Regions from separate parts of the Streptomyces sp. AC627_RSS907 genome, predicted to be linked through region 1. Evidence: riboswitches for the same ligand, from Rfam matches in the RefSeq annotation. Region 1 holds a riboswitch; the other holds the start of a gene.

Region 1 (5,769 bases):
CGCCCTGCTCACCCACCCCGGGCAGCGGGCCCGCCTGCAGACGTCCCTCGCCGCCGGCGAACGCGGCCTGCTGGAGACCGGGGTCGAGGAACTCCTGCGCTACGACGGTCCGGTGGAGATGGCCACCTGGCGCTTCGCCACCCGGCCGCTCACCATCGGCGGACGGGACATCGCGGCGGGCGACCCCGTCCTCGTCGTCCTCGCCGCCGCCGACCGGGACCCGGAGCGGTTCACGGACCCGGACACCCTGGACCTCGCGCGCCGGGACAGCCAGCACCTCGGGTACGGCCACGGCATCCACTACTGCCTCGGCGCCCCGCTCGCCCGGCTGGAGGGGCAGACGGCGCTCGCCACGCTCCTCACCCGCCTCCCGGACCTGCGCCTCGCCGCGGAACCGGCCGAGCTGCGCTGGCGCGGCGGACTCATCATGCGCGGTCTGCGCACCCTGCCCGTCTCCTTCACACCGGGCACGTCATCGGCCGACAAGGGTGGCCCGGCGACGCAAAAGTGACACGCGCTCAACTCTGTGATCTTCACGTGATCTGTGCGGGATGAACTTGTGACAGGCGATCATCTGCCTATACGTTCACGGATCAGCGTGGTGGGGAGCATCGTCCACCGCGTGGCCCACGTCGTCTCGTGAAAGGTCGTCGCATGCTCTCCGGGAACGGTCGTCACCGCCGCCCCCGCCAGGCTCCCGCCCTGGTCGTCGCCGCCGGAGTGACCGGCTCCGCCATCGCGATCCCCCTCCTCGGCGCCACCGGCGCCCACGCGGCCGACGGGGTGAACTGGGACCGGGTCGCCGAGTGCGAGACCGGCGGAGCCTGGAGCCAGAACAGCGGCAACGGGTACTACGGCGGCCTGCAGCTGTCCCAGGAGGCATGGGAGCAGTACGGCGGTCTGGCGTACGCGCCGAGCGCCGACCAGGCCAGTCGCGCCCAGCAGATAAGAGTCGCCGAGAAGATCCACGCGGCCCAGGGCATCGCCGCCTGGCCGACCTGCGCCGTGCTCTCGGGGCTGGGCGACGACCGGGTGCCCGCGGACAGCGGTACGGCGGCGACGGGTGACGGCCCGTCGAAGGGGTCGGACACCTCGGGGACGTCGACCGCCCCCGAGTCGGCCGAATCGCCGGAACCGTCCGGTGTCTCCGGCTCCTCCGGTCCGGCCGGGACGACGGAGCCGACGTCCGGCACGTCGCCTTCCTCTTCCGCCCCGCCGACTCCTGACTCCTCGTCGGCCACGGAGGACGAACCGGCCAAGTCCGACACATCCACCGAATCCGATTCCACGGCGCGCACCGACCGGCGCGGGTCCGGCGGTTCGTCCACGGCCACGCCCGAGGACGGGGAGACGGGCAAGGCGGGGCAGGAGGGCGGCACTTCGGGGCTCACCGACACCGGGGACTCCGGTTCGGGCCGGCACCGCGGCGGCAGTGCCGACGAGGGGACGGCGGACGGCCGTACGGCTGGGTCGTCGGGCCGGCACGCCTCGCGCGGCGAGGGTGGCGCGCGGGAGGTCGTGGACGGCTCCTACACCGTCCGTTCCGGTGACAGTCTCTGGGGCATCGCCGACTCCCTTGAGATCGACGGCGGATGGCACTCGCTGTACGCCGGCAACAAGACGGTCGTCGGCGACGACCCGGACCACATCCTGCCCGGTCAGACCCTTACGGTCACGGGCGAACCGGTCGAGAAGTAGGGGGAGTTCGCGTCACGGTTCGGGGGCGTATGTCCGTTTTGGATCTCGTGAGAGATAGGTCTCAGAAGCCGTGATCGTCTTTGAAAAACCGCGGAGCGCGTGCCTACGGTCATGACCGCTCGCCACCGCGGGCCCCGGTTGCCGCAACGCCGAATCCTGCCAGCGGCCGTCCGGGAACAGTCGTCGCGTCGAGCGCCGAAGGCAGGAGCGGGGGACCCAAGGTAGGTGCCGCACCGGGCAGTTGACCGGAGCGGCTAGGGGTGGAGCCGAGTTCCGTGAGGAACCCGGCCGGGCAACTCAACCGGCCCGAACCCGACAGCTCACCTCGCAGGCGTCGGTGAGGGGATCGATCCATGCTGTTCTCCGGCAAGGGCAAGCACCGTCGTCCGTCCAAGGCCACCCGTGTCATCGCCGTCGCCGGTGTCACCGGCGCGGCCGTCGCCGCCCCGCTGATGGCGGCCGGCAACGCCTCCGCCGCCACCGCGTCCGAGTGGGACACCGTCGCCCAGTGCGAGTCCGGCGGCAACTGGTCCATCAACACCGGCAACGGCTACTACGGCGGCCTGCAGTTCTCCGCCTCCACCTGGGCCGCCTACGGCGGTACGCAGTACGCCGCCACCGCCGACCAGGCCACCAAGGCGCAGCAGATCGCGGTCGCCGAGAAGGTGCTCGCCGGTCAGGGCAAGGGTGCCTGGCCGGTCTGCGGCACCGGCCTGTCGAACGCCGCGTACACCGGTGGCGGCTCGGGAGGGACCCAGGACAGCGGTTCCTCGCAGGGCTCCGACTCCGGCGGCTCCGAGAGCGCGCAGAGCCAGAGCGGTGGCTCCACCGAGCGTTCCACCGAGCAGAAGGCCTCCCGCTCCGCCGAGCGTCCGGCGGCCAAGAAGGAGACCGTCACCACCCCGACCGGCAAGAAGGTCGAGAAGGGTGACGGCGAGTACAAGGTCGTCGAGGGCGACACCCTCAGCTCGATCGCCGAGGCGCACGACGTCAAGGGTGGCTGGGCGAAGCTGTTCCAGCTGAACGACGACATCGTCGACGACGCCGACCTGATCTACCCGGGCCAGCAGCTGCACCTGAAGTAAGCGGCGGCCCCCTTGCTCCCGTCCCGGTGCGTGTTCCCCCGTACGCGCCGGGACGGGATTTTCACGTTCCGCCCCCGCCGCCGCTCCTGGGCCCCGCTCCCGTCCCGCTTCGCTCCCCGATTCCGCCTCCGTTTCCGCGGACGTCTTTGTTCCGTTCGGAAACAATTTACTCTCGGTTCTGTCCATCGGGTGGGCGACCGGCTGGCCGATCGCCCGGAGCCGGTTAGGCTCGTCCCGCAGAGCCGCTGCGGTCCTGCGGACCCGCGTCACACCGAAGCGTCACATTGAAGAAGGAGATGCTCGTGCCGTCCATCGACGTCGTCGTAGCCCGGGAAATCCTGGACTCCCGAGGCAACCCCACGGTCGAGGTCGAGGTCGGCCTCGACGACGGCAGCACGGGTCGTGCCGCCGTGCCGTCCGGTGCCTCCACCGGCGCCTTCGAGGCCATCGAACTCCGTGACGGCGATGCCAACCGTTACCTGGGCAAGGGCGTCGAGAAGGCCGTCCTGGCCGTCATCGAGCAGATCGGCCCGGAGCTCGTCGGCTACGACGCCACCGAGCAGCGCCTGATCGACCAGGCGATGTTCGACCTCGACGCCACCGACAACAAGGGCTCGCTCGGCGCCAACGCCATCCTCGGCGTCTCGCTCGCCGTCGCCCACGCCGCCTCCGAGGCCAGCGACCTGCCGCTCTTCCGCTACCTGGGCGGCCCGAACGCGCACCTGCTGCCGGTGCCGATGATGAACATCCTGAACGGCGGCTCGCACGCCGACTCCAACGTGGACATCCAGGAGTTCATGATCGCCCCGATCGGCGCGGAGTCCTTCTCCGAGGCCCTGCGCTGGGGCGCCGAGATCTACCACACCCTGAAGAAGGTCCTGAAGAACAAGGGCCTGGCCACCGGCCTCGGCGACGAGGGCGGCTTCGCCCCGAACCTCGGCTCCAACCGCGAGGCCCTCGACCTCATCCTCGAGGCGATCAAGGAGGCCGGCTACACCCCCGGCGAGCAGATCGCCCTCGCGCTCGACGTCGCCGCGTCCGAGTTCTACAAGGACGGCTCCTACACCTTCGAGGGCAAGGAGCGCTCCGCCGCCGAGATGACCGAGTACTACGCGGAGCTCGTCGACGCGTACCCGCTGGTCTCCATCGAGGACCCGCTGTTCGAGGACGACTGGGAGGGCTGGAAGACCATCACCGACAAGCTCGGTGACAAGGTCCAGCTCGTCGGCGACGACCTGTTCGTCACCAACCCGGAGCGCCTGGCCCGCGGCATCGAGGAGGGCGCCGCCAACGCCCTGCTGGTCAAGGTCAACCAGATCGGTTCGCTGACCGAGACCCTGGACGCCGTCGAGCTCGCCCAGCGCAACGGCTTCAAGTGCATGATGTCCCACCGCTCCGGCGAGACCGAGGACGTCACCATCGCCGACCTGGCCGTCGCCACCAACTGCGGCCAGATCAAGACCGGCGCACCGGCCCGCTCCGAGCGCGTCGCCAAGTACAACCAGCTGCTGCGCATCGAGGAGATCCTCGACGACGCGGCGGTGTACGCCGGCCGCAGCGCGTTCCCGCGCTTCAAGGGCTGACACAGTAGGCAGCGTCGTCCGTACGTCCCCGTACCCGGTCCCGTACCGTGTGCGGGGACGTACGCGCGTATGACGGCCGTGACGAGGCATGAAGGCGAACGGGAGGCGGGGACATGGCGGTGCTGTGCTGTCCCGGGGGACGACCCCCGGACCCCCGGCCGGGCGGCGAGGCAGCCGGCGTGGGCACGCGAGGTGAGGCTCCGTGACGGGCCGGGACCGCTTCTCCACCGCGACCAGGATCCGGATCATCGGGGAGCAGACCGCGGCCCGGGTCTACCGCTCGCAGACCAAGCGCCAGGCCCGCCGCTCCCGGCTGACCGGCCGGGCCGCGCTGCTGGCGATGGTGCTCTGCTCGCTCGTCGTGGCGCTCGCCTACCCGATACGGCAGTACGTCGCCCAGCGCGCCGAGATCGCCGACCTCCGGCAGGAGCGGGAGGCGACCCGGCAGCGGGTCGAGGACCTGCGCGACCTCAAGGCACGCTGGCAGGACGACGCCTTCGCCGAGCAGCAGATCCGGCTGCGGTTGCACTACGTGATGCCGGGGGAGACGGGGTTCGTCGTCATCGACCCGGACGCGGCCAAGCAGGCGCGCACCGACGTCGGCGCCGCGGACCGCCCCTGGTACCGCAACGTCTGGGCCGCGGTCGACAAGGCCGACGCCGCCCGCCGGCAGTGACTCAACAGGAAGACCAGCAGAAGACAGCCATGCAGACTCCCCCGCCGACCACCGAGCGCACCGAGCCCACCGAAGCGGACGTCGAGGCGTTCAAGCAGCAGCTCGGGCGCCCCCCGCGCGGTCTGCGCGCCATCGCGCACCGCTGCCCCTGCGGACAGCCGGACGTCGTGGAGACGGCACCGCGGCTGCCCGACGGCACGCCCTTCCCCACGCTGTACTACCTGACGTGCCCGAAGGCGGCCTCCGCCATCGGCACGCTGGAGGCGAACGGCGTGATGAAGGAGATGACCGAGCGACTGGCCACCGACCCGGAGCTGGCCGCCGCCTACCGGGCCGCGCACGAGGACTACATCCGGCGCCGCGACGAGATCGAGGAGCTGACCGGCTTCCCGAGCGCGGGCGGCATGCCCGACCGGGTCAAGTGCCTGCACGTGCTGGTCGCCCACTCGCTGGCCGCCGGGCCGGGCGTCAACCCGCTGGGCGACGAGGCGATCGCGATGCTGCCGGAGTGGTGGCGCAAGGGGCCGTGCGTGTCCCCCCGGAACCTCACGGACCCCTCGGACCTCACGGACCCCTCGGACCTCACGGACCTCACGGACGAGGAGGACGGCAAGTGACCCGTGTCGCCGCAGTCGACTGCGGTACGAACTCCATCCGGCTGCTGGTCGCCGACGCCGACCCGGCCACCGGTGAGCTGACCGACCTGGACCGCCGCATGACCATCGTG
Region 2 (5,769 bases), on a different contig from region 1:
GAGCCGGCCGGTCTCGACGGCGTCGCCACGATCATGGCGCGCGCCTTCTCCGAGGGCACCGACAAGCACTCCGCGGAGGAGTTCGCCGCCGAGCTGGAGCGCTGCGGCGCCACCCTCGACGCGCACGCCGACCACCCCGGCGTCCGACTGAGCCTGGAGGTGCCGGCCTCACGTCTCGCCAAGGCGCTCGGCCTCCTCGCCGACGCCCTGAGGGCGCCCGCGTTCGCGGACAGCGAAGTGGAACGGCTGGTCCGCAATCGCCTCGACGAGATCCCGCACGAGCTGGCCAACCCCTCCCGCCGCGCGGCCAAGGAACTCTCCAAGGAACTGTTCCCGGCCGAGGCACGCATGTCGCGCCCGCGTCAGGGCACCGAGGAGACGGTCGCGCGCATCGACTCGGGGGCCGTGCGCGCCTTCTACGAGAAGCACATCCGCCCCGCCACGGCCACCGCCGTGGTGGTCGGCGACCTCACCGGCGTCGACCTCGACGCGCTGCTCGGCGACACGCTGGGCGCGTGGACCGGTTCCACCGCCGAGCCGCGCCCCGTGCCCCGGGTGACCGCCGACGACACCGGCCGGGTCGTCATCGTGGACCGCCCCGGAGCGGTCCAGACGCAGTTGCTGATCGGCCGCACCGGCGCCGACCGGCACGATCGCGTGTGGCCCGCGCAGGTGCTCGGCACCTACTGCCTGGGCGGCACCCTCACCTCCCGCCTGGACCGCGTCCTGCGTGAGGAGAAGGGATACACCTACGGCGTACGGGCGTTCGGCCAGGTCCTGCGGTCCGCCCCCGACGGCACGGGCGCCGCCATGCTCGCCATCAGCGGCTCCGTCGACACCCCCAACACCGGCCCCGCCCTGCAGGACCTGTGGACCGTGCTGCGCACGCTCGCCGAGGGCGGGCTCACCGACGCCGAGCGCGACGTCGCGGTGCAGAACCTCGTCGGTGTGGCGCCGCTGAAGTACGAGACCGCGGCGGCCGTGGCGAGCACGCTGGCCGACCAGGTCGAGCAGCACCTGCCCGACGACTACCAGGCCACGCTCTACCGTCAACTCGCCGAGACCGGCACGGTGGAGGCCACGGCGGCGGTGGTGAACGCCTTCCCGGTGGACCGGCTGGTGACGGTCCTCGTCGGTGACGCGGCGCAGATCAAGGAGCCGGTCGAGGCCCTCGGCATCGGCGAAGTCACCGTGGTGGCCGCCGAGTAGGGCGGACGGGTGAAGGGGCCCTGGTGACGGATGTGTCACCAGGGCTGCCTTTTGTCCGAATTGAGAGAGAGGCTGCCCGTCTGCCCTGTGGCATGCGCTACAAAAAGCCGGTTGCGTTTGAGGATTGAAGGCAGCCGCGTCTAGCGTCGTCCGGGCTGTTCGTCAGGCAGTGCGCCGCACCCGCGGCACCGGACAGTCATCGCCGAGTCCCCGTACGGCGCGAGCCAGGGGAGCCGGGGACCCACCGCAGTCCCTGGGGTGAATCGGACGCCCGCGCCCAGCGCGGGGGTCCGTAGGAGACCTTCCTGCTCCGAACCCGTCAGCTAACCCGGTAGGCGAGAGGGAAGGAAAGGAACAGCCTCCACATGGCGTTCACGCGCGCCACCGGTAAGCACCGCCGTCCCAGCCGGATGCACCGCACCACCGCCCGCGCGGCGGGTGTCGCGGCCCTCGCGACCACCGGCGTCGTCGGCACCCTCGCGGCTCCGGCGCTCGCCGCCGAGCCCGAGGTGGAGCAGAGCGGACTCACCCCGGTCGTCACCATCGGCGACTCCGTGGCCCACGAGATCGACGCCCAGGCCGCCGCGCAGAAGCAGGCCGCCCTGGACGCCGCCGCCCGTGAGGCGGCCGAGGAGGCCGCGCGCGAGCGGGCGGCCGAGGCGGCCGAGGAGGCGCGCGAGGCCAAGGAGCGCGCCGCGCGCGAGGCGGAGCGCAAGCGCCTCAACACCTTCGTGGCGCCGATCACCGCCTCCTACGTCTCCACCGCCTACCAGGCCGGCAGCTCCCTGTGGTCCTCCGGCAGTCACACCGGCATCGACTTCCACGCCTCCAGCGGCACCACCGTGCACGCGGTCGGCGTCGGCACGGTCGTCGAGGCCGGCTGGGGCGGCGCGTACGGCAACCAGGTCGTGATCAGGATGCACGACGGCACGTACACCCAGTACGGCCACCTGTCGTCCATCGGCGTCCGGGTGGGTCAGTCGGTCGTCGCCGGCCAGCAGATCGGCCTCTCCGGTGCCACCGGCAACGTCACCGGACCCCACCTGCACTTCGAGGCCCGCACGAGCCCCGAGTACGGCTCGGACATCGACCCCGTCGCCTACCTCCGCTCCCACGGCGTCAACGTCTGACGGCGGACGGCACGGCGACCGAAAGCCCCGGCTCCCCGAGCCGGGGCTTTCGGATTTCCGGGGGCGGTGTTGTCCAAAAAATATCCATGAAATCCGCCGCGCCGTCCGAATGTCCGCCCCATTGGCCTAGAGTCACGGAACACACGTCAATCGTCGACGTTTCACGGGGATTAAGGCGGAGGTCGGTCATGCGTATTCCGGCGCACTCGGTGTGCACGGCGATCCGGGACGACATCGTCGCCGGCGTCCACGGACGCGGCAGCCGGCTCACCGAGGAACTCCTCGCCCGCCGCTACGGCGTCTCCCGCGTCCCCGTCCGCGAGGCGCTGCGCACGCTGGAGGCCGAGGGGTTCGTGGTGACCCGGCGGCACGCGGGCGCGTGCGTCGCGGAGCCGTCCGAGCAGGAGGCCGCCGACCTGTTGGAGACGCGTACGCTCCTGGAGCCGCTCGGCGCTTCCCGGGCCGCCCGGCGCCGCACCGAGGCCCATCTCAAGGTGCTGCGCGGGCTGGTCAGACTGGGCCAGGAACGCGCCAGGCGGGGCAGCGGCGAGGACCTGCGTTCACTGGGCGGCTGGTTCCACGAGACCCTCGCGCAGGCCGCCGGCAGTCCCTCCCTGACGGCGCTGCTGACCCAGTTGCGCCACAAGATCGCCTGGATGTACGCCGTGGACGCGCCGGCCGGGCCGGTGGAGTGCTGGGCGGAGCACGGCGCGATCGTCGACGCGGTGGCCCGGGGCGACGCCGAGCGCGCGCGGGCGCTCATGGCGCTGCACACCGAGCGGTCGGTACCGGCCCACCGGTTGCGATTCGCCTCCGACGGTGACCAGCGGGCGGAACGTGTGAGGAACTCGCAACGTCCCGTAAACATGTCGAGCCTGCGGCATTAACGCGGGCGCCGTATACAAAGAGGAGCTGATTCCGGGGGCCATTTTCTGCTGCCCGGAAAAGGGAAAGCGAAAGGCCCACTCCGTGGTCCGGTCCGGGGCGGGCCTTTCGGTGCTGCCGTCGCTCAGACGGTCTCGGGGAGTTCTTCGAGACCCTCGGAGACCAGCTTCGCCAGCCGCTCCAGGGCGGCCTCCGCGCCCTCGGCGTCGGAGGCGAGGACGATCTCCTCGCCGCCCTGGGCGCCGAGACCGAGGACGGCCAGCATGGAGGCCGCGTTGACGGGGGCCCCGTCGGCCTTGGCGATCGTCACCGGGACGCCTGTGGCCGTGGCGGCTCGGACGAAGATGGAGGCGGGGCGGGCGTGGAGACCCTCGGCCCAGCCGACGTTGACGCGGCGCTCAGCCATGTGATGCTGCCCTTCAGGTGTTCAGGGTTGTCTAGACCAGTTTCCCACATCGTGAGGCATGCCCGGACGGACACGCTCCCCGGGGTGGGCGGCCGTCGGACCGCGGCCTCGGCCCGGCCTGCCGTCGTCCACAGACTGCCTCGCGCCGTTGTCGTACGCGAGCCGTACTCTGGGGCCCATGCAGACCTCGTCGGACCGGCACGAGTACCCCGCCCACTGGGAGGCCGACGTGGTGCTGCGCGACGGCGGTACCGCGCGCGTCCGCCCCATCACCGTCGATGACGCCGAGCGTCTGGTCAGCTTCTACGAGCAGGTCTCCGACGAGTCGAAGTACTACCGCTTCTTCGCGCCGTACCCTCGCCTGTCCGCCAAGGACGTCCGCCGTTTCACACACCACGACTTCGTCGACCGGGTGGGGCTCGCGGCCACGATCGGCGGCGAGTTCATCGCCACCGTACGCTACGACCGCATCGGCGCGGGGGGAACGCCCGCGTCCGCACCGGCCGACGAGGCCGAGGTCGCCTTCCTCGTCCAGGACGCACACCAGGGGCGCGGCGTCGCCTCGGCGCTCCTGGAACACATCGCGGCCGTCGCGCGTGAGCGCGGCATCCGCCGCTTCGCCGCCGAGGTGCTGCCCGCCAACACCAAGATGATCAAGGTGTTCATGGACGCCGGGTACACCCAGAAGCGCAGCTTCGAGGACGGCGTGGTCCGCCTGGAGTTCGACCTCGAACCCACCGACCGCTCGCTCGCCGTGCAGTACGCGCGCGAACACCGCGCGGAGGCGCGGTCCGTCCAGCGGCTGTTGCAGCCCGGCTCGGTGGCGGTCGTCGGCACCGGCCGCGCGCCGGGCGGCGTCGGCCGCAGCATCCTCGGCAACATACGGGACGCGGGCTACACCGGCCGGCTGTACGCCGTGAACAAGGCCTTTCCCGAGGAGCGCGGGGAACTCGACGGGGTGCCCGCGCGCCGCTCGGTGCGCGACATCGAGGGGCCCGTCGACCTCGCCGTCGTCGCCGTGCCCGCGGAGCACGTCCCCGAGGTCGTCACCGAGTGCGGCGAGCACGGTGTGCAGGGCCTGGTCGTGATCTCCGCCGGGTACGCCGACAGCGGCCCCGAGGGACGTGGACGCCAGCGCGCCCTCGTACGGCAGGCGCGCTCGTACGGCATGCGGATCATCGGGCCCAACGCCTTCGGGATCATCAACACCTCCCCGCAGGTGCGGCTCAACGCCTCCCTCGCCCCCGAGACGCCCCGCCCCGGACGGATCGGCCTGTTCGCCCAGTCCGGCGCGATCGGCATCGCCCTGCTGTCCCGGCTGCACCGGCGCGGCGGCGGGGTCACCGGCGTCACGGGCGTGTCGACCTTCGTCTCCTCCGGCAACCGCGCCGACGTCTCCGGCAACGACGTCCTGCAGTACTGGTACGACGACCCGGAGACCGACGTCGCCCTGATGTACCTGGAGTCCATCGGCAACCCGCGCAAGTTCACGCGCCTGGCCCGGCGGACGGCCGCCGCCAAGCCCCTGGTCGTGGTGCAGGGGGCCCGGCACGGCGGCGTGGCACCGCAGGGGCACGCGGTACAGGCGACGCGGCTGCCGCACGCGACGGTCTCCGCACTGCTGAGGCAGGCCGGCGTGATCCGCGTCGACACGATCACGGACCTGGTCGACGCGGGCCTGCTGCTCGCGCGCCAGCCCCTGCCCCCAGGGCCGAGGGTGGCCATCCTGGGGAACTCCGAGTCGCTGGGACTGCTCACGTACGACGCGTGCCTCTCCGAGGGGCTGCGGCCCCACCCGCCCCTGGACCTGACCACGGCCGCCTCGGCGGACGACTTCCACGCGGCCCTGTCCCGGGCCCTGGCCGACGCCACGTGCGACGCGGTCGTGGTGACCGCCATCCCGACGGTGGGGGAGGGGTCGGCGGGAGACGCGGCGCTCGCGGAGGCCCTGCGCTCGGCGGCGGCCGCGGTGCCCGCCAAGCCGGTCCTGGTGGTCCACGTGGAGCTGGGCGGGCTCGCGGAGGCCCTGTCCGCGGCGGCGAGCACGGCACCGCAGGCCGCTTCGGGCGCCCCCGAGGAGTCCCGGCCCACCGCCCCGGCCCAGCGGCCGCCCACCGTCCGGGCCCCCGAAGGCACCCA

What was found. Region 1 has a riboswitch for cyclic di-AMP ahead of KUM32_RS25140 (transglycosylase family protein). Riboswitches for the same ligand answer to the same signal wherever they lie in the genome.
Positions count from the first base shown of each region.
Region 2: it holds a riboswitch for cyclic di-AMP, as region 1 does, so the genes downstream of both, KUM32_RS12830 (M23 family metallopeptidase) here and KUM32_RS25140 (transglycosylase family protein) in region 1, are expected to answer to the same signal.

Region 1 covers NZ_JAGMUE010000115.1:827-6,595, forward strand. The annotation lists partial or broken gene KUM32_RS25130 (cytochrome P450) at 1-511, shown strand, start outside; gene KUM32_RS25135 (transglycosylase family protein) at 655-1,698, shown strand; cyclic di-AMP (ydaO/yuaA leader) riboswitch at 1,882-2,047, shown strand; gene KUM32_RS25140 (transglycosylase family protein) at 2,052-2,783, shown strand; gene eno (phosphopyruvate hydratase) at 3,086-4,366, shown strand; gene KUM32_RS25150 (septum formation initiator family protein) at 4,569-5,042, shown strand; gene KUM32_RS25155 (DUF501 domain-containing protein) at 5,072-5,659, shown strand; gene KUM32_RS25160 (Ppx/GppA phosphatase family protein) at 5,656-5,769, shown strand, end outside.
Region 2 covers NZ_JAGMUE010000047.1:19,384-25,152, forward strand. The annotation lists gene KUM32_RS12825 (pitrilysin family protein) at 1-1,209, shown strand, start outside; cyclic di-AMP (ydaO/yuaA leader) riboswitch at 1,400-1,562, shown strand; gene KUM32_RS12830 (M23 family metallopeptidase) at 1,575-2,339, shown strand; gene KUM32_RS12835 (GntR family transcriptional regulator) at 2,528-3,226, shown strand; gene KUM32_RS12840 (HPr family phosphocarrier protein) at 3,349-3,630, opposite strand; gene KUM32_RS12845 (bifunctional GNAT family N-acetyltransferase/acetate--CoA ligase family protein) at 3,809-5,769, shown strand, end outside.